DNA from 3 places in the Actinomadura sp. 21ATH genome. Region 3 is predicted to be linked to each of the others. Evidence: riboswitches for the same ligand, from Rfam matches in the RefSeq annotation. Region 3 holds a riboswitch; each other region holds the start of a gene.
The links. A riboswitch is a leader RNA that binds a small molecule or an ion and turns the genes downstream of it on or off. The one in region 3 is predicted to bind thiamine pyrophosphate.

Region 1 (7,920 bases), on a different contig from region 3:
CGGGCGGGAAGCCCTCCTTGAGCAGCCAGCCGCCGAACAGGGCGATCAGCAGCGGGCCGATGTTGACCACCATCGCGGCGGTGCCGGCGTCGACCAGCTGCTCGCCCCAGTTGAGGGCGACCATGTACGCGCCGAACCACAGCACGCCGGAGGCGGCGATGCCGGGCCACGCGCCGCGCGGCGGCAGGCCCTCGCGGCGGATCAGGCAGAACGCGGCGAGCGTGACCGTGCCGGCCAGCAGCCGGCCGAGGGCGAGGGCGCCGGGCCCGTAGTCCTCGCCCGCGCTGCGGATGGCCACGAACGCCGACGCCCACAGGACGACCGTGACGGTCGCGGCGGCCACGGCGAGCCGCTGGGCCCGCCGCCCTGGTCCGGCCGGCACGGCCTCTTCTTGCTGGATCATGCGCTGAACCTTAGGTACGGATCGTTTCGACGGACACCGAACGATCGCCCGTGGTTGCGCTTCAGGTCCAGTTAAATCTGCTACAACCGTGGCTGTAGCGTTGCTTAACGCTCGCGGTTCAGGTGCTGAGGCCCTCCCAGGGCGAGGACGCCTGCGCGTACTTGCGCCGCGGGATGCGCCCGGCCAGCCGCGCCAGCCGCCCGGCCTCGACGGCGTGCCGCATCGCGGCGGCCATCCGGGCCGGCGACTGGGCCCGCGTCACGGCGGTCGCCAGCAGCACCGCGTCGCAGCCCAGCTCCATCGCCAGCGCGGCGTCGCTGGCCGTGCCGAGGCCGGCGTCCAGGATGACCGGGACGCCCGCCCGCTCGACGATCAGCTCGATGTTGTGCGGGTTGCGGATGCCGAGGCCGGAGCCGATGGGGGAGCCCAGCGGCATGACGGCCGCGCAGCCGATCTGCTCCAGGCGGCGGGCCAGCACCGGGTCGTCGTTGGTGTACGGGAGCACGGTGAACCCGTCGTCCACGAGCTGCTCGGCGGCCTCGACCAGCTCGATCGGGTCCGGGAGCAGGGTGTGCTCGTCGGCGATGACCTCCAGCTTCACCCAGTCCGTGCCGAGCGCCTCGCGGGCCAGCTTGGCGGTGAGCACGGCCTCGCCCGCGGTGAAGCAGCCGGCGGTGTTGGGCAGCACGCGGATGCCGCACTCGCGCAGGACGTCCAGCACCGAGCCGCGCGCCGACGGGTCGACCCGCCGCATCGCGACCGTGGTGAGGGCGGTGCCGGACGCGGTCAGGGCCTCGCGCAGCACGCTCATGCTGGGCGCCCCGCCGGTCCCCATGATCAGCCGGGAGCCGACCTCCTCGCCCGCGATGACCAGCGGGCCGTCCGCCGCGCCGCCCGAGGTGCCGCCGGGAACGCCGGTGCCGTCGGTGCCGTTCATGTTCAACCTCCCTGCACGGCGGTCAGCACCTCGAGCCGATCCGCCTCCTTCAGCGTCGTCGCCTCCCACTGCGAGCGCCGGACGACCTCGTCGTTCAGCGCGGCCGCCAGCCCGGCCTCGGCCGGGCCGGACCGCCCGGTGTAGCCGGCCACCGCGGCCGCCACGCTGGTGCCGGCGGGCAGCTCGCGCGGCTCGCCGTTGATGATGATCTTCATGCCGTCTCCGTCAGGCGGTCGGGGGTGAAGGGGCGGCCGACGTCCGGCACGGTGCCGTCCAGCAGCACCTCGGCCAGGATGTCGCCGCTCACGGGGGTGAGCAGGATGCCGTTGCGGAAGTGGCCCGTCCCGAGGACGAGGCCGGGCAGCGCGGTGGGGCCCATCACGGGGGCGTTGTCGGGCGAGCCGGGCCGCAGCCCCGCCGTCACCTCGGCGAACTCCAGCTCGGTGATGCCGGGCAGCAGCTCGCGGGCGTCGCGCAGCAGCTCCCACAGCCCGCCGGCGGTGACGCGGGTGTCGAAGCCCATCTCCTCCTGGGTGGCGCCGAGGACGATCTCGCCGTCGGCGCGCGGCACGAGGTAGACCGACGAGCCCTTCACCAGCCCGCGGGTGGCGCGCCGCAGGAACGGCACGCGGGTGCGGAGCCGGATCACCTGGCCCTTGACGGGGCGGACCGGTGGAACGGTCCCGGGCGGCAGCCCCTCCAGGTCGCCCGACCAGGGGCCGGCGGCCAGCAGCACCCTGTCCGCGCGGACCTCGGACCCGTCGTCGAGCCGGACGCCCGCGGCGGCGTCGTGCTCCACCAGCAGCGCGGCGGCCTTCCGGCGGACGAGCCGCACGCCGTGCTTCTCCGCGGCGGCCAGCAGCGCCGGGGCCAGCCGCCGGGGGTCGATCGAGCCGTCCTCGGGGGCGAGCAGGCCGCCGCGGACGCCGGGCGCCAGCATCGGCTCCAGCCTGCGGCACTCGCGCCCGTTCAGGGCCTCGGCGGGGATGCCGAGCGACTCCTGGAAGCGCCGCAGGTCGTCCAGGTGCCTGAGGTCGTCGGCGTCGAACGCGACCTCGATGATGCCGTCGGTGCGGTAACCGGTGCCGAGCCCGGTGAGCTCCTCCAGCTCGGCGACGAACGCGCCGTACCGGTCGCGGGAGGCGAGCCCGAGGCGCAGCAGCGGCTCCTCGCCGTAGGTCAGCTCGCTGACGGGGGTCAGCATGCCCGCCGCGACGGCGGAGGCCCCGCTCGCGGGGGCCGGGTCGATCAGGGTGACGGCGGCGCCGCGGGCGGCGGTGCGCCACGCGGCGGCCAGCCCGACGACGCCCGCGCCGATGATGGCGATGTCCAATCCTCGCTCCCTTCGCCGGCATGATCCGGATCAGGTTCCAGCGGTCGGCGGCCCGGTCAGCCGCCCTCTCAGCCCGGTCGGACCGGGCTCCCGCGCTCCTTGCACCCCCACCATACGTCCGCCCGCGACCGGGATGATATTGGTCACCCGTCTGGACACCTGTCTGGTCTGCGTCCGGGCCCGCCGACTAGGGTTGACGGCCATGGAGAGCGTGATCGTGGTGGGCGGCGGGCTGGGCGGCGTGCGCGCCGTCGAGGCCCTGCGCGGCAAGGGGTACGAGGGCGAGCTGACCCTGCTGTCGGCCGAGCGGCACCGGCCGTACGACCGGCCGCCGCTGTCGAAGGCCGTGCTGGCGGGGGAGAGCGACGACACGACGGTCGACGCCGACTGGGACGCCCTGCGCGCGCGGCTGCTGCTCGGCGAGCGCGCCACCGGCCTGCGGCTCGCTCCCGGCGGCGGCGGGACGGTCGCCACCGCGGCCGGCGACCTGCCGTTCGACGGCCTCGTCATCGCCACCGGCGCCACCCCGGTCACGCTGCCCGGCGACGGCCCGCAGCACGTCGTCCGGACCATCGACGACGCCCGCGCGCTGCGCGGCCGGCTCACCGCGGGCGCCCGGGTGGTGATCGTCGGAGCCGGCTGGATCGGCGCCGAGGTCGCCACCACGGCCGCGAAGAAGGGCTGCGCGGTGACGGTCGTCGAGGCCGCCGACACCCCGCTCGCCAACGCGGTCGGCCCCGAGGTCGGCGCCCTGACCGTCCCCTGGTACGCCGAGGCGGGCGTCGAGCTGCGCACCGGCGTCAAGGTCGCCGCGGTCGAGCCCGGCGGCCTGCTGCTGGCGGGCGGCGAGCGGATCGACGCCGACGAGGTCGTGGTGGGCATCGGCGTCCGGCCGGATCTCGGCTGGCTGGACGGCTCCGGCGTCCTGGTCGACCGCGGGGTCGTGACCGACGCCTCGTTCCGCGTCTCCACCGGCGGCGAGGACGGCCCGTACCGGCGGGACGTGGTCGCGGTCGGCGACTGCGCCGCCTGGTGGTCCGCCCGGTTCGGGCGGCGGCTGCTCGTCGAGCACTGGGACACCGCGCTGAACGCCCCCGCCGTCGCCGCCGCGACGCTCCTCGGCGAGGACGGGGCGTACGACGCCGTCCCGTACTTCTGGTCCGAGCAGTTCGGGCGGATGGTGCAGTACGTCGGCCACCACCCCGTCGCCGAGCGCATGGTGCGCCGGGGCGACCCGGCGGGCGCCAAGTGGGCCGTCTGCTGGCTCACCGGCGACCGGCTGGAGGCGATCCTCACGGTCGGCGCCCCCCGCGACATGGTCCAGGCCAAGCGGCTCATCGCCAACCGCACCCCCGTCGACGCCGCCGCGCTCGCCGACCCCTCGGTGCCGGTACGGGACGCCGCCCGGCCGTGAGGGTTTGAGCGTCGTGGGGGCGTGGTAGCAAGGGGGCGTGACGCAACTGCACGCAACCGTAGAAAGCGCTCTCGACCCCCACACCGACGCCCTCGCCGGGGAGTGGCTCTCCCTCCCGGAGGCGACCGCGCGGCTCGGTATCAAGCCCGGCCGGATCAAGCAGCTCCTCAACGAGCGCAAGCTGCTGTCGGTCCGCCGCGAGGGGAAGCCGATGGTGCCCGCCGCCTTCATCCAGGACGGGCAGGTCATCAAGGGCCTCTCCGGCACGCTCACGCTGCTGTCGGACGCGGGTTTCGACGACGTCGAGACCCTGCGGTGGCTGTTCACCGCCGACGACACGCTGCCGGGGACGCCCGTCCAGGCGCTCAGCGAGAACCGGGGGACGGAGGTCCGCCGGCGCGCCCAGGCACTGGCGTTCTGAGCCTTTCCCGGCCGGGGCCACCCCGGTAAGGCCCGGCCGGACGCACGTGACAGGATTGCGGGGCCGCCCGCGGCGGCCGCCCGCCGCGCGCGGTCCCGCGATCGGCACGCCAGGAAGGAACCCGCCCCCACCGTGTCCAGGCACCTGCTCTCCGACCGGGCCGTGGCCCTGCGCGCCCGGCTCGACCGGGCCCGTCTCTACCTCTGCACGGACGCGCGCGAGCGGCAGGGCGACCTTCCCGAGTTCCTCGACGCCGCCCTCGCCGGCGGCGTCGACATCGTCCAGCTCCGCCAGAAGGGCCTCGAGGCCCGGCAGGAGATGGAGTACCTGCGGGTGTTCCGCGCCGCCTGCGAGCGGCACGGCGCCCTCCTCGCCGTCAACGACCGCGCCGACATCGCGCACGCCGTCCACGCCGACGTCCTGCACCTCGGCCAGGACGACCTGCCGGTCGCCGCGGCCCGCGCGATCGTCGGCGAGGACATCCTGATCGGCCGCTCGACGCACGCCGACGAGCAGGCCGCGGCCGCCGCGGCCGAGCCCGGCGTCGACTACTTCTGCGCCGGCCCGGTCTGGCCCACCCCGACCAAGCCCGGCCGCGCGGCGCCCGGCGTCAAGCTGCTGCGGTACGTGGCGGCCCAGCGCGAGAGCCGCCCCTGGTTCGCGATCGGCGGCATCGACGAGGGCAACCTGGACGAGGTCCTGGACGCCGGCGCGCACCGCATCGTGGTGGTCCGGGCGATCACCGAGGCGGCCGACCCGCGCGCCGCCGCCCGGTCACTCTCCCGACGCCTCCGCGACGCCTCCTGACGCACCGATCACCGGCCCGGATGGCCGACAATGGGGGCATGAGCCAGGGACCCGACGACGAGCGCCCGGTGGATCTGTCGGACGACGACATGGAGATCCTGCCGGACCAGACCTCCGACGACACCGACACCGGCTGGGGCGAGTGGCGCGGCGGCGGTGACGACGACGACCGGCTGATCGAGGACCGGCCGCCGCACTGGTGAGCCCCGCGGGGCCTGGGCGGCCTTGGCGGCCCCGGAGTTCTCGGAGTTCTCGGAGGTCTCGGAAGCCTCAGAAGAGGACGCCGACCACGAACCCGGCGGCCATCACGATGCCGAGCGCGACCATCATCCGCCACCGGTAGCGCGGGATCCGCCTCGGCCGCGCCTTCGGCGCCGGCGCCTGGTCGTCGCGCAGCGCCCGCACCAGCTGCCGCGCGGTGGGACGGGCCGCCGGGTTCTTGTCCAGGCTGCGGGCGGCCAGCTCGCGCAGCGTCCCCTCCAGGTCGCCCAGGTCGGGCGGCCGGGAGGTGATCCGGCGCAGCACGGCCGCGCCGGTGCCGGTCCCGAACGGCGGCCGCCCGGTCGCCGCGTACACCATGGTCGCGCCCCAGGCGAAGACGTCGGCGGGCGGCCCGACGGGCTCGTCCTCGATCTGCTCGGGCGCCAGGTAGCCGGTCGCCGGCGGCGCCGTCCCGCGCCGCCCGATCACCGGCGCGATGTCGAGCGACCGCGGCACCCCCGAGCCGACGACCTTGGCGCCGTCCCGCCCCAGCAGCACGTGCCCCGGCGTGAAACCGCGGTGGACGACCCCGGCCTTGTGCGTGGCGGCCAGCGACGCGGCCGTCCGCAGGGCGACCTTGCGCAGCGGCCCCTCGGCCAGCGGCCCGTCCGCCTCGACGGCGGCGCGCAGCGTCGGGCCCTCGACGTACTCGCTGACGACGTACGGCCGCTCGCCGGCGAGGTCGGCGTCCAGCACCCGCGCGGTGTGCCGCCCGGTGACCGTCATCGCCGCCTCGGCCTCCCGCGCGAGCCGGTCGAGCCCGCCCCGGCCGCCAGGGCCGCCGCGCAGCATCCGCACGACGACCCGCTCGCCGTCCTCGTCGTCGTGCCCCAGGAAAAGCACGCTGCGATCGCCCGCGCCCAGCCGCTCGACCAGCCGGTACGGCCCGAGCCTGGCCGGGTCGCCGGGAGCCAGCGGCCCCCTCCCGGACGAGGCGCCGCGCACGCCGTCGGGCCCCGCGGCCCCGGATCGCGATCGGCCCGCGCCGTCCCGGCCGGTCCCGGCGAGGGGCCCGTCCTCCCGCGCGTCCGCGGCGTCCCCGCCCTGCCGTCCACCGGCCGGGGCGTCCTGCGGCGTGGCGTGCTCGCCCGCCGGCGGGCCGCCGGCCCGCGACCGCCGCCGCCGCGCGGGCCGGCCGGTGCCGCCGGCCTCGGCCGGGACGGGGCCGTCCTGCGGCGCGTCGCGGTCATCGCGCGCGCCGCCGCGGCCGGCCCTGCCGGCCGTGGACGGGACGTCCTGCTCCGTGGTGCGCTCGCCGGGGCGCGTGCCCCGCCCGCGGGCGGGGCGGTCGGCGTCGGCCGCGGTGCGGGCGGGGGCTCCGGCGGGCACCGGTACGGCGCGCGCGGAGCGGGAGGGCGTCCTCCCGCGGGAGGGATCGTGCGGCACTGGGGGCTCCGGCTCGGCGGGGGCGGACGAAGATGGCCTCTATTTGTATCGCGCGCATTCGGGGCGCGGCAGGCGAACAGTGATCTTTGCCTCAGCAGCGGGCACCGCCCTGGGCGAAGGAGCCCTGGAGCGCCGCGTCCCGGGAGGACCCGCCGACCGTCACTTCGTAGCACCCGGGTGCGACGTTCCAGGCGTCGCCCTCCTCGTCCCAGTACGCCAGGGAACGCGCGGTGAGCGGGAACGTGACGCGCGCGCTCGCGCCGGGCGCCAGGGTGATCTTCTGGTAGCCCCTGAGCTGCCGCGGCGGCTGCGGGACGTCGCGGCCGGGAGAGGGCAGGCCCAGGTAGAGCTGCGGCACCGCGGTGCCGGGACGCGACCCGGTGTTGGTCACCCGCACCCGGACCGAGCCGGGGCTCACCTCAAGGTCGCCGTAGCGGAACGTCGTGTACGAGAGCCCGTGCCCGAACGGGAAGCGCGGCGCGAGGCCCTTGGCGTCGTAGTGCCGGTAGCCGACGAGGACGCCCTCCGAGAAGGTCACCGTCTTGTTCACGCCGGGATACTGGGCCGGGTTTCCCGCGGCGGGCGCGTCGCCCGCGTTCGCCGGGAAGGTCACGGGGAGCCGCCCGCCGGGGTCGACGTCCCCGTACAGGACGCGGCCGAGGGCGCGGCCCGCCTGCTGGCCGGGGTACCAGGCGGCGAGGACGGCTCTGACCTCGTCCGCCCAGGGGGTGAGGACGGGCCCGCCGGTCTCCAGGACGACGACCGTGTTCGGGTTGGCCCTGGCGACCTCGGAGACGAGCGCGTCCTGGTCGCCGCGCAGCGGGTCGCCGCACTGGAGGGTGAGGCAGGACTTGTCGAAGAACTCGCCCTGGCTGTCGGTGACGAAGACGATCGCCACGTCGGCGTCCCGGGCGGCGCGGGCGGCGGCGCCGCGGTCGCCGCCGTCGTGGTAGGTGAC
Region 2 (7,920 bases), on a different contig from region 3:
TGACGGGGATTTACTGACGGTCACGGAAGGGCGGGAGTCGCGTTCCGTCCCAGAAAACAAGGCGGCCCCGGCCGGTGCGCTAACACCGGGACCCGGGGCCTTGATCCGACAGCTGGAGGTCGGACCCGTGACCGATCGTAGAACCGATGCCGATCCGCTCGCAGCGCTTGGGGCATTCCTGACCGCCTGCGGGTTCCTCGCCGAGCCGGCCACAGACGGCTTGAGAGTGGTGAACCCGCAGGCTCTGGGATGCTGCGGCCTGATCGCGGACACCATCAGCCTCCGCCCTGACGCCCACGGCGGTCCCGGCGTGTTGTGGACGTCCTGGGGCGAGCCCGTCGGCCCCGCCACGCGGATCACCGACGCTGCGCTGATCGTGATGGCGTACCTCAGCACGCCCGTCCAGAACCGGGTGGCGGGCCGATGACCGCCGTCACGCCGCCCTGGACGGCGGCTTACCTGGACCCTGAACGAGCCACGGCCGAGCTGTGTCGCCGCTTCCCGGGCGTGTGCACCTGGTACGGCGAGTACACCGGCTCCTGGTGGGCCATGGTCCGCGACCGGCGCGGGCACCACCGCCTGCTCGAAGCGGCCACACCGGCCGACCTGAGCCGGGCGCTGTCGGAAGTGTTGGAGGGCCCGGCCCTACAGCCAGACGGGGCAGCACGCACCACGGCTCAGGCAGGCCGTCACGTCCCGGCGCCTGCCGCACCCCGTACGCCTTCGCCGCCCGGCGCTCCGGCGCGCACGACCTTCGGGCCTCGCGCGGACCAGCACACTCCCGCGCCTGCTTCGTCTCGTACGCCTTCATCTCCCGAAGCGGTGGGTGGGACCCGCGCAGGCCAGCACACCCCCATGCCCACCTCGTCTCGTACGCCTTCGCCGTCCGGGCCTACGGCGCGCATGACGTCCGGGCTTCGCGCGGACGGGCACTTCCCCGCGCCCGCCTCGTCTCGTACGCCTTCGTCGCCTGGCGCTTCGGCGCGAATGACGTCCGGGCTTCGCGCGGACGGGCACTTCCCCGCGCCCGCCTCGTCTCGTACGCCTTCGTCGCCTGGCGCTTCGGCGCGAATGACGTCCGGGCTTCGCGCGGACGGGCACATCTCCGCGCCCGCCTCGCCTTGTACGCCATCGACGGCTGGTGCGGCCGTATCCGGCGTGGACGGGCCTCCCGCGGACTGGCGCGGCGTCGTGCCTGCTCCGTTCCGTTCCGCTTCGGCCCGGGGGCCCTCGCAGGATGCGGGGGCGGGGGCCGTCGTGGGCGGGCGCGTCGCTGTTCTCGTCCCGCCGCGCACGTTTCCGCAGGACGGTGTGGGGTCGGGGCACGCCGCTGGGACTGCGGCGGGTCGGCATGCTCCCGTGCCTGTCCCTCCTCGTACGCCTCAGCGGTCACCACAGAGGGCTGCCGTGGGGCGTCGGCGAGTGGTTCGCCGGGGCAGGTGGCAGCGCTGCCGGTCGCTGCTCCGGAGGCTGCTCGATCTGTGAGTAAGACCGCCTCTGGGCCGCCGCGCGGGCGATGATTCCGCGCGGGCCGCGCGGTCTGCTTCTGTGACGGCCGTGGAACGCGGGGAAAGGTCGAGGGCATGGGCAAGGTGTTCGTGGCGGCGACGGTGTCGCTGGACGGGTTCATCGCCGACGAGAACGACGGCGTGGGGCCGCTGTTCGACTGGTACGGGAACGGAGAGGTCGCGGTGACCATGGGCGACCCCGACCGGGTCTTCCACGTGAGCCCGGCCAGCGCCGGCTTCATCCGGGAGACGGCGGGCGGGGTCCGCGCGGCCGTGATCGGGCGGCGGCTGTTCGACATCACCAACGGGTGGAACGGCGTCCCGGCCGCCGGGGAGCACGTCTTCGTGGTCACCCATGAGCCGCCGGCGGCCTGGCCGTTCCCGGACGCGCCGTTCACGTTCGTCACCGGCGGCGTCGGCGCCGCGATCGAGAAGGCCCGCGCGGCGGCCGGCGACGGGGACGTGTCGGTCACGGCCGGGGAGATCGGCGCGCAGGCCATCGCGGCCGGGCTGGTCGACGAGGTCCACATGAGCGTGGCGCCGGTCCTGTTCGGGAGCGGGAAGCGCTACTTCGGGACGTTCGACGGCGCGTACAGGATGCTGGAGGACCCACGGATCGTCGAGGGTGACCGGGTCCTGCACCTCGTCTACCCGGTCCGCAGGACCTGATCGGGGTCAGGGCGGCCGTGCCGGGCGAACGGGGTTTGACCTGGGGGGATTCGGGTGTCGGTCGCGTCGCCGATACTTGAGGCATGCCTGAACTTCCAGAGGTCGAGTCGCTGGCCGGGTTCCTGCGGGAGCACGCGGTCGGGAGTGTGGTCGCGCGGGTCGACGTGCTCGCGATCTCGGCCCTGAAGACGTACGACCCGCCGGTCACGGCACTGGGCGGGCTGACCGTCACGGGGGTCGAGCGGTACGGGAAGTTCCTCGACGTGGACGTCGACGGGCTGCATCTCGTGATCCATCTGGCGCGGGCCGGGTGGCTGCGCTGGCGGGAGGAGATGCCGCTGCGGCCGGCGCGGCCGGGCGGCAAGAACCCGCTGGCGCTGCGCGTGCACCTGGACGGCGGGGCCGGGTTCGACCTGACGGAGGCGGGGACGAAGAAGGGCCTCGCGGTCTACGTCGTACGGGATCCGCGGGAGGTGCCCGGCGTGGCGGGGCTGGGCCCGGACCCGCTGGCGGAGTCGTTTACCGCCGGGACGCTCGCGGAGATCGTCAGGGGGCGGCGGACGCAGATCAAGGGGCTTCTCCGCGACCAGAAGGTGATCGCCGGGATCGGGAACGCCTACTCCGACGAGGTGCTGCACGCCGCGCGGATGTCCCCGTTCAAGATCGCCTCATCGCTGACCGAGGCGGAGATCGGGGAGCTGTACGAGGCGATCCGCGCCACGCTCGCGGACGCGGTGGAGCGGGCCCGCGGCGTCGCGGCGCGGGACCTCAAGGGCGAGAAGAAGTCCGGGCTGCGGGTGCACGGGCGTACGGGGCAGGCGTGCCCGGTGTGCGGGGACACGATCAGGGAGGTGTCGTTCGCCGACTCCTCGCTTCAGTACTGCCCGACCTGCCAGACGGGCGGCAAGCCTCTGGCGGACCGGCGGATGTCGCGGCTGCTCAAGTGACGCCGCCGGTCAGCGGACCTTGGGGACGTCGCCGAAGAGCGGCGCGACCTTGGTCCACCGGTTCAGCTCGCAGCCGTCGTCGCGGGTGAACTTGGCGCTGACCCGCTCGTTCTTCCAGGTGCCCTTGACCGTGGCGATCTCCGGGCCGCCGTAGATCTTGGTGCACATCTGGTTCGCCGGAACGGGCTGGAACGGGGCCTGCGCCTTCCCGAGGGCGGCGCACGCCTGCTCGGCCTTCGGGTGGTCGCCGCCCGCGGGGTCGCAGGTCAGCGTCCATTTCTTGGCGGGGGCCTGGGCCGACGCCTTGACCTCGATCGTCAGGCTGTCCTTGCCCGAGGGCTGGACGGAGGTGGTGGCGGAGGGCTTGTCCGCGGAAGGGCTCTGGGCCTGTTCCTCGCCGCAGGCCGCCAATGACAGGATCATGGCTAGGCCGGGCGTCGTGAAAAGGAGCGTCCGATACCGCATGCGTGATTCGACGCGGGCGGGGTCCGCGCGGTTCCATGGAGGTGTGATGATTTTCGGGGACGACGTCCCGGCGGTCGACGCGAAGGACGTTCCGCAGGACGCGTACCTGCTGGACGTTCGGGAGCAGGACGAGTGGGACGCGGGGCACGCGCCCGGGGCGGTGCACATCCCGATGGGCCGGCTCAGCGACCGGGCCGGTGAGGTCCCGCGCGACCAGGAGGTCTTCGTGGTGTGCCGGTCGGGCGCCCGCTCGGCGCAGGTGACGGTGGCGCTCAACCAGGCCGGCTGGCTGGCGAAGAACGTCGACGGGGGCATGAAGCGCTGGGTCGAGACCGGCCGGCCGATGGAGAGCGCCACGGGGGCCGAACCCTACGTCGCCTGAGGGTTATGATCGGGTTTGACCGATCGACCGCGGGAGCTCGGGCCATGCCGGGCTGAGAGGGCGGCTTAACGCGGCGCCGCCGACCGCATGAACCTGTCCGGGTAATGCCGGCGTAGGGAGTGTGCGTCCCGTGACGTCCGATGTTCAGTCGCGCCCTCGTGCAGAGGTCCCGTTCACGCTCGACGAGCCGGCCCCGAAGGTGCTGGGCTTCTGGGACCAGAGCGCCTTCTGGGCGAACCTCGGGGTCAGCCTCTTCGCGTTCTCCGGCGCGTACACCGTGCTCGCCCCCGACGAGAACGGCCGGCCGACGCTGTCGATCATGGCCGGGATCGTGGCCATGGCGGTCGGGACCGCGCTGGGCGGGCTGATGCTCGGCCTGGCCGCGGCGCCCGGCGCGCGGACCGGGCAGCCGGCGATGGTGCTGCTGCGCGGGCTGTTCGGGGCGCGGCTGTCGTACGTGCCGACCGTCCTCAACATCGCCCAGCTGATCGGCTGGGGCACGTTCGAGCTGATCGTGATCGCGGACGCGGCGACCGCGCTGTGGGACGGGATCCCGCGCTGGGCGTACGTGATCGCCGCCGGTGTGCTGACGACCGTGCTGACGATCTGGCCGCTGGGATCGGTGCGGATGCTGCGCCGGTACGTGACCGCCGCCGTGATGGTCGCGCTGGTCTACTTCTACGTCCAGCTTCTCCGCGAGCCGCTGCCCGACCTGACCGAGGGCTCCTGGGGCGGCTTCTGGATCGGCGCCGACGCGGCGCTCGCGGTGTCGATCTCGTGGGTGCCGGTCGCGGCCGACTACACGCGGCACGCGCGGTCGGCCAAGGGCGCCTTCGGCGCGGCGGCCGTCGGGTACTCGGTGACGCAGATCATCGCGTACGTGCTGGGGCTGCTGGCGCTGGCCCTGGTCGCGGGCGACTCCGGGAAGGTCTTCGACCCGTTCCTCGGCGTCACGCTCGGCGTGCTGTTCTTCGCGGTGTTCGTCCTGCGCGAGGCGGACCAGTCGTTCGCGAACGTCTACTCCACCGCCGTCTCCATCCAGAACCTCGTGCCGCGCGCCGACCGCAGGGTCCTGACGATCGCGCTCGGCGCCGGGATCACCGGGCTGGCGCTGCTGCTGAACATCGGGGACTACGCCGCGTTCCTGTCGCTGATCGGGTCGGTGTTCGTGCCGATGCTGGGCGTCCTGGCCGCCGACTTCTACCTCGGCCGGGGCCGCTGGCGGGCCGCGACCGGCAAGGCGGACGCGGCCCGGCTCGGCTGGGACGTCTCGCGCCGGGCCCCCGCCCGCTGGGGCATGATCGCGGCCTGGGCGATCGGGTTCACGGCGTACCAGCTGATCTACCCGGGCGCGGTGAGCTGGTGGGCGGCGTTCTGGAAGGACGTGCAGGGCCTGCTCGGCTTCACCCCGCAGGGCTGGATGAGCGCCTCGCTGCTGTCGTTCCTGATCGCCGGGCTCGCCGCGGTGGCGATCGGGCGGCTCGGCGGCGCCGCCGGGCGCCGCCGTTCGCCGCGTGACGCGGAGTGACCCGCCGGTTTCCTGGCGCTGACGTGGTGTTCTTCCGGTAAAGGCCCCCCTATCGTGGGAACCTTTCCAGGGTGGTTGCCCGGCGGCGCCCGGAGGCTCGGTGGCACGATGACAGGCGTGCGGATGGACGTTCACGACCCGATCGCCCGTGCCGTCATCGAATGCGCCGCGGACGCGATCGTGGCCGTCGACGACGGCCTGCGGGTCACGGTGTGGAACCCGGCGGCCGAGCGGATGTTCGGCTGGACCGCCGACGAGCTGCTCGGCCGGGTGCTGCCGATCGTCCCGGACGAGCTCAAGGCCGAGCACAACGCCGTGCAGGAGCGGCTGCTGACCCGGCGCTCCGGCGACGGCGGCCAGATCTCGATCGCGACCCGCCGGTTCCACCGCGACGGGCGGCTGATCGACGTGCGGATCGACAACAGCCTGCTCCAGTCGCGCGACGGCGAGCCGCTCGGCTGGGTCGGGGTCTACCACCCGGTCGAGGAGGACGAGGTCGCGCAGCACCACATGGCCGAGCGGGCCCGGCTGGTGCGCCGCCTGAACGACATCGTCGCCGACCTGAACGCCGAGCTCGACCTGGGCGTCGTGCTCGACCGGATCACCGCCGCGCTGATCGAGCTGACCGGCGCGGACGCGGGCGGGTTCGTCCGGATCGAGGGCGACCGGCTGCGGCTGGTGAACGTGTCCGGGCTGCCCCAGCGCATGCTCGGCACCACCGCCGACCTGCGGTCCAGCCTGGTCGGCGAGCTGATGCGGTCCGGCAAGACGGTCAAGCTGGCCACCGGCGCGCGGCGGCTCGACGACCTGATCTGGTCCGAGCTGGACGGCCTGCACACGGTCGCGCTCGGGCTTTCGTTCCTGCAGAACAGGCCGTACGGCGCCCTGTACGCCCTGTTCTCCGGCCGCAAGATCGGCCACACCGAGCTGGAGCTGCTGGAACTGCTCGCCGGGCATGCCGGGGTCGCGGTGGGCAACGCCGTCGCGTACGCCGAGGTCGTCCGGCAGCGGGCGCACGAGCGGGCGGTGATCGACTCCAGCGCGGACGGCATCGCGGTGCTCGACCGCGACGGGCTCGTCCGGCAGTGGAACCCGGCCGCCTCCGCCCTGACCGGGATCCCGCCCGACGAGGCGGTGGGCCGCCCGCTGCCGTTCGAGCTGCCCGCGCTCGGCGAGATGCTCACCATCCCGCTGGAGACGGGCGTCTGGCTGAACGTGCTGGTCGCGGCGATCGAGGAGACCGGCGAGCTGGTGGTCGACTTCCGCGACGTGACCGAGGCCAAGGCGCTGGAGGAGGCCAAGGACCTCTTCCTGGCCACGACCAGCCACGAGCTGCGGACGCCGGTGACGGTCGTCCAGGGCTTCGCCAGCACGCTGGCCAACCGGTGGGACGACCTGGCCGACGCCGACCGGCGGGCCGCGGTCGCGACGATCGCCGAGCGGGCCCAGTCGCTCGGCCGGCTGGTCGAGCACCTGCTGCGCGGCGCCCGCGCCGGGGCCGACGAGCTGGCCGTCACGATCGAGACGTTCGACCTGGTCAAGGTGCTGGAGGGCGTGGTCGCGGGGTTCCGCTCGCTGTCGGAGCTGCACCGCGTCGAGCTGGAGGTCGAGCCCGGCCTGCCGCCGGCCCGCGGGGACGCGCTGGCCACGGACATCGTGCTGGGGCAGTTGCTGGAGAACGCGTTCAAGTACTCCCCGGACGGCGGCGAGGTCCGCGTCCGGGCCCGGTGCGAGGGCGGCGAGCTGGTGATCACCGTGGAGGACGAGGGGATCGGCATCGCCCCCGGCGACCATGACCGGATCTTCGAGCGGTTCGTGCAGGGGGAGGCCGGGGACCGGCGCCGGTTCGGCGGCATCGGGCTCGGCCTCTACATTGTGAAACGCCTCACAGAGGCGCAGGGCGGCCGGATCTCCGCCCACCCCGCCCGGCCGGACGGCGCCCGTACCGGGACGCGGATGTGCCTGCGGCTTGAGATCGCCGATTGAGGTCGCCCGTACACCCGCCGTGACCTGCGGATCCAAAACGTGATCTTTACGTGAGGTGGCGCCACTGGAACGTTCCGGTCACGCCAGTGTGACGGACGAAACGCACGTGTGAGGAGTAATCCGCCGTTGGGTGGATAGATCCCTAGATGTTCGCGGTCGGGGAGGAGCCCGTGAGGCTCGTTCCGCACGGGCGATGGTGGCCGTGACCGGAGGGTCAGTCGCTCGTTGAGCGGGGGACAGGGTGTTGCGCCAAGGTTTCTGGATGGCCACATTCGGGCATTTCGGTCCTACTAGGCCACGGGTTCGCGGGAGGTGAGGGCGTCGAGCGTCGTACTGCTGCCACACGCGCCGTCCAGCGTCGCGGTCGCCCGCAGGCGCCTGAGCGCCGACCTGGCCGCCTCGGGCGTCTTCGAGGGCATCGTCGACGACGCCAGC
Region 3 (7,920 bases):
CACCACCACCCGTCCTGACCGTCCGCCGGTCCGCGCGCCGCACCGGGCGGCGCCGCCCCATCTTCTCCCGATCGCGCCCGTTCGCGTAGGCGTCCCGCGAGACGGTCCGGGGAGCGGCGCCGCCCGTTACGGCATCACCGCCGGTGAGCGGTCCTTTTGTGAGGGGTCCCAGAAAACCGGTCAGTCGCCGGAACCGGTCACCGGAAGGTAGATCCGGCCGCCCGAGCCGGTGAACTCGGCCGCCTTGTCGCGCATCCCCGCCTCCAGTGCCGCCTCCTCCGCCAGCCCGCGCTCGCCGGCGTAGCGGCGGACGTCCTGCGTGATCTTCATCGCGCAGAAGTGCGGCCCGCACATCGAGCAGAAGTGCGCGGTCTTGGCCGGCGCGGCCGGCAGCGTCTCGTCATGGAACGAGCGCGCCGTCTCCGGGTCCAGCGCCAGGTTGAACTGGTCCTCCCAGCGGAACTCGAACCGCGCGTCCGACAGCGCGTCGTCCCACGCCTGCGCCCCCGGATGCCCCTTGGCCAGGTCGGCGGCATGCGCGGCGATCTTGTACGCGATCATGCCCGCCTTCACGTCCTCGCGGTCCGGCAGCCCCAGATGCTCCTTCGGCGTGACGTAGCAGAGCATCGCGGTGCCGTGCCAGCCGATCATCGCGGCGCCGATCGCCGAGGTGATGTGGTCGTACCCCGGCGCGATGTCGGTGGTCAGCGGCCCGAGCGTGTAGAACGGCGCCCCGCCGCACAGCTCCTGCTGCAGGTCCACGTTCTCCTTGATCTTGTGCATCGGGACGTGGCCGGGACCCTCGTTCATCACCTGGTTGCCGTACTCCGCCGCGATCCGCGTCAGCTCGCCCTGCGTGCGCAGCTCCGCGAACTGCGCCTCGTCGTTGGCGTCGGCGATCGACCCAGGCCGCAGCCCGTCGCCGAGCGACCAGGTGATGTCGTACGCGGCGAAGATCTCGCACAGCTCCCGGAAGTGCGTGTAGAGGAAGTTCTCCTCATGGTGCGCCAGGCACCAGGCCGCCATGATCGATCCGCCCCGCGACACGATCCCGGTCTTGCGGCGCGCCGTCAGCGGCACGTACCGCAGCAGCACCCCGGCGTGCACGGTCATGTAGTCCACGCCCTGCTCGGCCTGCTCGACCACGGTGTCGCGGAAGACCTCGTACGTCAGCTCCGCCGGGTCCCCGCCGACCTTCTCCACCGCCTGGTACAGCGGGACCGTCCCGACCGGGACGGGCGAGTTCCGCAGGATCCACTCCCGCGTCGTGTGGATGTCCCTCCCGGTCGACAGATCCATGATCGTGTCGGCGCCCCACCGGGTCGCCCACGTCATCTTCTCGACCTCGTCCTCGATCGACGAGGCCACCGCGCTGTTCCCGATGTTCGCGTTGACCTTCACCAGGAAGTTGCGCCCGATGACCATCGGCTCGATCTCGGGATGGTTCACGTTCGCTGGCAGCACCGCCCGCCCGGCGGCCAGCTCGGCCCGCACGAACTCCGGCTCGACGCCCTCGCGCAGCGCCGCGAACTCCATCTCCGGCGTGATCTCGCCGCGCCGCGCGTACGCCCGCTGCGTCACCGGCTCTCCGGACGCCGCCCGGCGCGGCCGGCGCTCCGCGAACGCCGCCCGCTCCCGCATCGGATCGGCCGCCCCGCGCCCGGATCGGCCGTCGTCCTCCGGCCGCACCGCGCGGCCCTCGTACTCCTCGGTGTCCCCGCGCCCGGCGATCCACGCCCCGCGCAGCGCCGGCAGCCCGCGCCGCACGTCCGCCTCGTAGGCGGGGTCGGTGTACGGCCCGGACGTGTCGTACAGCACCACCGCGCCGCCGTCCGTCAGCGGCACCTCCCGCATCGGCACCCGCACATCGGGCGCGGACCCCTGCAGGTAGGTCTTGCGGGCATGTGAAACCACGGTCTTTCCCATGTGACCTGATCTCTCCCTACGCCGGCATTACCCGGTCAGGTTCCAGCGGTCAGCGGCCGTCCCAGCCGCTATCTCAGCCCGGTTCGCCGGGCCCCCGCGATCTGTCTTGATCAACGTAACCCGTACCGGCCGGCGCCGTCCATCCAGGGTGCCGCGAGGCCGCGCCGTCACCGGCGGGCCCGACCGCTGATCCGCTCCCCGTCCCCGGCCGGACGGGGACGGTGGCGAGGTCTCCCAGGGCGTCGCCGGTGTCCAGCAGCAGCGCGGCGTTCAGCCGCCCGGCGGTCACGTCGGCGAGCAGGTCGTCGCGGCGGAGGGCGTGCCGGTCCTCGGAGACCTCGGGGGAGGGTGTGTCCCCGGGCCGGGCGGGGCTGCGGCAGACTGGGGCGGGTGATGACCAGAGGCCGGGGGCTGGACGCCCTGGCCGCCGCGGGGCTGGCGGCGGTCGCGGTGGGGGCGGCGGCGCGGTGGCCGGGCGTGCGGGCGCTGGACCCCGCCGGGGCGCTGATGCTCGTGGTGGCGCACGTGCCGCTGGCGTGGCGGCGGCGCCGCCCCGGGGTCGCGCTGGCGTTCGTGGTGGCGCTGGCGCTGCCGTTCCACCTGCTCCAGTACCAGCACCACGCCGTGGCGCCGGCCGAGGTGTTCGCGCTGTTCTCGTTCGCGGTGCTGGGACGGCGGGTGCTGACGGTCCTGCTCGGCACCGCGGCGCTGCTGGCCGCCTGCGCGGTGATCTTCGCGATGGGGGCGAGCGGGCGGAGCGGGCTCGAGCAGATCGGCGTGGTCGAGGCCATCGTCGCGGTGGTGGTCGGCGTGCAGGGCTGGCGCGTCCACAAGGCACGGATGGCGGCGATCACCGACCGGGCGGAACGGGCCGAGCGGACGCGCGAGGAGGAGGCCAGGCGCCGGGTCGCCGAGGAGCGGCTGCGGATCGCGCGGGACCTGCACGACCTGCTCGCGCACAGCATCACGGTCGTCGGCGTGCGGGCGGGCGCGGCGGCGCACCTGGTGCGGCGGGACGGCCCGGTGGACCGGGCGGAGCTGGCGGACACCCTGGACGGCATCGCCGCCACCTGCCGCGACGCCCGCACCGAGCTGCGGGCCACGCTCCAGGTGCTGCGCGAGGCGGGGCCGGAGCCCGGGCCGCGCGCGGTGCCGCCGGGCGCGGCCGGGATCGCCGAGCTGGTGGAGGCGGCGCGGGCGGCCGGGCTGGACGCGGTGCTCACCGAGCGCGGCGAGGGCCGCGAGTCGCCCGAGGCCGGGATCGTGGCGTACCGGATCGTCCAGGAGGCGCTGACCAACGTGGTCAAGCACGCCCGCGCGACGGCCGTCGAGGTGTCACTGGTGCGGGCGGACGGCGGCCTGCGGGTCACGGTGGCCGATAACGGCCGCGGCCCCGCGGGCGGGGACGGCGGGTTCGGGATCGTCGGGATGACCGAACGCGCCCGCAGCGTCGGGGGGACGGTCGAGGCGGGCCCGGGCGCGCGCGGCGGTTTCACGGTGGCGGCCGTGCTGCCGCTGGGCGCCGGTCAGCGCGCGGACGCCAGGTAGAGCAGGGCGGCCAGGCTGGACGAGGAGCCGATCTCGCCGCGCGCGGCCAGCTCCGGGACGCCGGCCAGCGGCACCCACTCGATCCGCTCGGCCTCCACGTCGGTGGGGTCGCCCACGTGCTCGGCGCCGTCGGCGCGGTAGAGGTGGTGGACGCCGTCGTGCACGCCGGGGGAGGCGCGCACGTCCAGCAGGTGCTCCAGCGCGCCGGCCCGCCAGCCGGTCTCCTCCAGCAGCTCGCGGGCCGCGGCCGCGGCCGGGTCCTCGCCCTCCTCGACGCGGCCGCCGGGGATCTCCCAGCCCCACCGGTCGGTGATGAAGCGGTGCCGCCAGATCAGCAGCGCGCGGCCGCGGCCGTCGACGGCGACCACGCCGGCGGCGTTACGGACCCGCAGGAGATGGTGGTCGAAGCGGCGCCCGTCGGGCAGCTCGACGTCGGCCAGGCACAGGTCCATCCAGGGGCTCCGGTAGACGTACCGCTCGCCGTGCAGGGTCCATCGCATGGCCCGCAGGCTATCGGCGGGCTTTACCAACCCTGACGATAGGGTCATGGTCATTGGGGGATAGGGGAGGCGATCGCGTCAGTGAGCCCTGATGTCGACAGGTCACCGGAGCCCGGCCCGGCCGGGGTGTCCGGCCGGATCTGGACGGTGCCGAACGCGCTGAGTTTCGCGCGGCTGCTGGGGGTTCCGCTCTTCCTGTGGCTGGTGCTGGTCGAGGCCGACTGGTGGGCGCTCGGCCTGCTGGTGGCGGCGGGGCTGTCGGACTGGCTGGACGGCAAGCTCGCCCGGATGCTGAACCAGACCAGCCGGCTCGGCGTGGTGCTGGACCCGGCGGCCGACCGGCTCTACATCCTGGCGACGCTGGTCGGCCTGACGGTCCGGGACATCATCCCGCTGTGGCTGGTGGTGCTGCTGGTTGGCCGGGAGGTCGCGATCACGCCGATCGTGCCGATCATGCGCCGGCTCGGGTACGGGGGGACCCTGCCGGTGCACTTCATCGGCAAGGCGGCCACGCTGTGCCTGCTGTACGCGTTCCCGCTGCTGCTGCTCGGCGGGCACGACGGCCCGGTGGCCACCGGCGCCCGGGTCATCGGCTGGTCGTTCGCCATCTGGGGCACGGCCCTGTACTGGTGGGCGGCGCTCCTGTACTGGGCGCAGACCCGCCGGCTCGTCCTGGCGCACCGCGCCGGGCCGCCGGAGCCGCCGCCCGATCCGCCCCGCGGCCCCCACCCCGATCCCGACCCGTCGGCCGGCGACCAGAAGGGAGCGGAGACACCGCGATGAAGGCCGTTGTGATGGCGGGCGGTGAGGGGACGCGGCTGCGTCCGATGACCGCCAACCAGCCGAAGCCCCTGCTCCCGCTCGTCAACCGGCCGATCATGGAACATGTGCTGCGCCTGCTCAAGCGGCACGGGTTCGACGAGACCGTGGTGACCGTCCAGTTCCTGGCCGCGCTGATCCGCAACTACTTCGGGGACGGCGAGGAACTCGGCATGTCGCTGAGCTACGCCACCGAGGAGATCCCGCTGGGGACGGCGGGCAGCGTCAAGAACGCGGCGGAGGCGCTGCGCGACGACCGCTTCCTGGTGATCTCCGGGGACGCGCTGACCGACATCGACCTGACCGACATGGTGCGCTTCCACCGCGAGAACGGGGCGCTGGTCACCATCGGGCTCAAGCGGGTCCCCAACCCGCTGGAGTTCGGGATCATCATCGTCGACGACGAGGGCCGCATCCAGCGCTTCCTGGAGAAGCCGACCTGGGGCCAGGTGTTCTCCGACACCGTCAACACCGGCATCTACATCATGGAGCCGGAGGTCCTCGACCATGTCGAGAAGGGCCGCTCGGTCGACTGGTCCGGGGAGGTGTTCCCCAAGCTGCTGGCGGAGGGCGCGCCGCTGTACGGGTACGTCGCCGACTGCTACTGGGAGGACGTCGGCACCCACGCCAGCTACATGAAGGCCCAGGCCGACATGCTGTCGGGCCTCGTCGACGTCGACCTCCAGGGCTTCGAGCTGTCACCGGGCGTGTGGGTGGCCGAGGGCGCCGAGGTGGACGCCGAGGCGGTGCTGAAGGGCCCGCTGTACGTCGGCGACTACGCCAAGGTCGAGGCGGGCGTGGAACTGCGCGAGTTCACCGTGCTGGGCAGCAACGTGGTGGTGAAGGAGGGCGCGTTCCTGCACCGCGCGATCGTGCACGACAACGTGTTCATCGCGCCGTCCACCAACCTGCGCGGCTGCGTGATCGGCAAGAACACCGACATCATGGCGGGCGCCCGGGTGGAGGAGGGCGCGGTCGTCGGGGACGAGTGCGTGATCGAGGCCGAGGCGTACGTCTCCAGCCAGGTCAAGGTCTACCCGTTCAAGACCATCGAGGCCGGCGCGGTCGTCAACACCAGCGTGATCTGGGAGTCGCGCGGCCAGCGGAACCTGTTCGGCCCGCGCGGGGTGTCCGGGCTGATCAACGTGGAGATCACCCCGGAGCTGGCGGTGCGGCTGGCCAGCGCGTACGCGACGACGCTGAAGAAGGGCACGGCGGTGGTGACCGGCCGGGACGCCTCGCGCGCGGCCCGGACGCTGAAGCGGGCGGTGATCAGCGCGCTGACGTCCAGCGCGATCGACGTCCAGGACCTGGAGGCGTGCCCGCTGCCGGTGGCGCGGTTCGAGACGGCGCGGGAGGACTGCGCGGGCGGCCTGTACCTGCGGACCACGCCGGGCGACCCGCAGGGCGTCGACATCATGTTCCTGGCGCCCGACGGCGCCGACCTGTCGCAGGCGGCGCAGCGCAAGCTGGAGCGGGTGTTCGGGCGGCAGGAGTTCCGGCGGGCGTTCCCCGGCGAGATCGCCGAGCTGACGTACCCGGCGCGGACGACCGAGACCTACGCCCGCGACCTGCTGCGCCGGGTCGACATGACGGGGGTCCGCGAGGCCGGGCTGAAGATCGTGCTGGACTGCGCCGGCGGCACCGCGTCGCTGGTGCTGCCGACGCTGCTGGGCCGGGTCGGCGTGGACGTGCTGACCCGCAACAACCGGCTGGACGAGGCCAGCCCGACCGAGACGCTCGCCGAGCGGATGCGCGACCTGCAGCGGCTCGGCGAGCTGGTGTCGTCGTCGCGGGCGGCGTTCGGGGTGCGGTTCGACCCGGTCGGGGAGCGGATCTCGCTGGTGGACGAGAGCGGCCAGCTGATCGGCGACGACCGGGCGCTGCTGGTGATGCTGGACCTGGTCGCGGCGGAGCGGCGCGGCGGCCGGGTGGCGCTGCCGGTGACGACGACGCGGGTGGCCGAGCAGGTGTGCCGGTTCCACGGCGTCCAGGTGGAGTGGACCTCGACCTCGCAGGACGTGCTGACCAAGGCCGCCGCCCGGCCCGAGGTGATCTTCGCGGGGGACGGCCGGGGCGGCTTCCTGATGCCCGAGTTCAGCCGCACGGTCGACGGCATCGCGGCGTTCGTCCGGCTGGTGGGGCTGGTCGCGCGGACGCGGCTGACGCTGTCCCAGATCGACCGCCGCATCCCCGAGGCGCACCTGCTGCGCCGCTCCGTGCCGACGCCGTGGGCGGCCAAGGGCGGGGTGATGCGGCATGTCGTGGAGGCGGCCGGCGACCGGACGATCGACACCACCGACGGGGTGCGGGTGGTGGAGGAGGACGGCCGGTGGGTGCTGGTGCTGCCCGACCCGTCCGACGCGGTGACGCACCTGTGGGCCGAGGGCCCGGACGCCGACGCGGCGCAGGAGCTGCTGGAGGAGTGGGCGGCGGTCGTCGAGCGCGCCGAGTCCTGACCCGGCACGGGCGGCCCGGGCGGCCCGGGCGGCCCGGGTGGCGGCTCAGCCGGGTTCGGCGTCCGGCCCGGCGGCCGCGACGGCGGCGAGGGTGCGCAGGGCATCGGCGAGGACCCCGGGCGGGGGAGTGCCCAGGCCGATCCGTACCGCGGGCGGCGCGCTCGCGGAGCCGGCCGTGAACGCGGCGGCGGGCGTGACGGCGATGCCGCGCCGCGCGGCGGCCGCGGTGAACGTCTCGGCGCGCCACGGCGGAGGCAGCTCCCACCAGCAGAAGTAGGAGTGCGGGTGCGTGCGCGTCCGGGCGTCCCGGACACCCGCGAGCTCCCGCGCGGCGATCTCCTGCCGGCGGGCGGCGTCGGCGCGCTTGGCCTCGCCGAGGGCGGCGGCCGTGCCGTCGGAGATCCAGCCGGCGGCGGCCTCCAGGGCGTACCCGGCGGGCGTCCAGGCGCCGGTGCGCAGCGCGGTGCCGACCCGGCCGAGCAGCGCCGGGGGCGCCACCGCGAAGCCCACGGCCAGTCCGGGCGCCAGCCGCTTGGAGAGGCCGTCGACGACGATCGTGCGGTCCGGGGCCCAGGCCGCCAGCGGCGGGGGCGCGGCGGCGTCCAGGAACGCCCAGACGGCGTCCTCGACCGCGTGCACGCGCAGGTCCGCCAGGACGGCGGCCAGCT

Region 1: it holds a riboswitch for thiamine pyrophosphate, as region 3 does, so the genes downstream of both, thiO (glycine oxidase ThiO) here and thiC (phosphomethylpyrimidine synthase ThiC) in region 3, are expected to answer to the same signal.
Region 2: it holds a riboswitch for thiamine pyrophosphate, as region 3 does, so the genes downstream of both, ACA361_RS20675 (purine-cytosine permease family protein) here and thiC (phosphomethylpyrimidine synthase ThiC) in region 3, are expected to answer to the same signal.

Annotation. Positions count from the first base shown of each region.
Region 1 is NZ_JBGNUR010000004.1:389,504-397,423, forward strand. Features, by position in the region: gene ACA361_RS16505 (DMT family transporter) at 1-403, opposite strand, end outside; gene ACA361_RS16510 (thiazole synthase) at 522-1,340, opposite strand; gene thiS (sulfur carrier protein ThiS) at 1,343-1,555, opposite strand; gene thiO (glycine oxidase ThiO) at 1,552-2,673, opposite strand; TPP riboswitch at 2,664-2,777, opposite strand; gene ACA361_RS16525 (NAD(P)/FAD-dependent oxidoreductase) at 2,876-4,087, shown strand; gene ACA361_RS16530 (Rv2175c family DNA-binding protein) at 4,125-4,508, shown strand; gene thiE (thiamine phosphate synthase) at 4,641-5,315, shown strand; gene ACA361_RS16540 (hypothetical protein) at 5,354-5,518, shown strand; gene ACA361_RS16545 (protein kinase) at 5,586-6,962, opposite strand; gene ACA361_RS16550 (beta-glucosidase) at 7,054-7,920, opposite strand, start outside.
Region 2 is NZ_JBGNUR010000006.1:244,239-252,158, forward strand. Features, by position in the region: gene ACA361_RS20650 (hypothetical protein) at 128-427, shown strand; gene ACA361_RS20655 (dihydrofolate reductase family protein) at 1,584-2,177, shown strand; gene ACA361_RS20660 (Fpg/Nei family DNA glycosylase) at 2,261-3,124, shown strand; gene ACA361_RS20665 (SSI family serine proteinase inhibitor) at 3,134-3,547, opposite strand; gene ACA361_RS20670 (rhodanese-like domain-containing protein) at 3,639-3,971, shown strand; TPP riboswitch at 3,991-4,107, shown strand; gene ACA361_RS20675 (purine-cytosine permease family protein) at 4,102-5,499, shown strand; gene ACA361_RS20680 (PAS domain-containing protein) at 5,623-7,485, shown strand; gene ACA361_RS20685 (ATP-binding protein) at 7,798-7,920, shown strand, end outside.
Region 3 is NZ_JBGNUR010000008.1:137,758-145,677, forward strand. Features, by position in the region: gene thiC (phosphomethylpyrimidine synthase ThiC) at 181-1,926, opposite strand; TPP riboswitch at 1,921-2,034, opposite strand; gene ACA361_RS23780 (sensor histidine kinase) at 2,320-3,474, shown strand; gene ACA361_RS23785 (NUDIX hydrolase) at 3,453-3,974, opposite strand; gene ACA361_RS23790 (CDP-alcohol phosphatidyltransferase family protein) at 4,056-4,757, shown strand; gene ACA361_RS23795 (sugar phosphate nucleotidyltransferase) at 4,754-7,252, shown strand; gene ACA361_RS23800 (PLP-dependent aminotransferase family protein) at 7,298-7,920, opposite strand, start outside.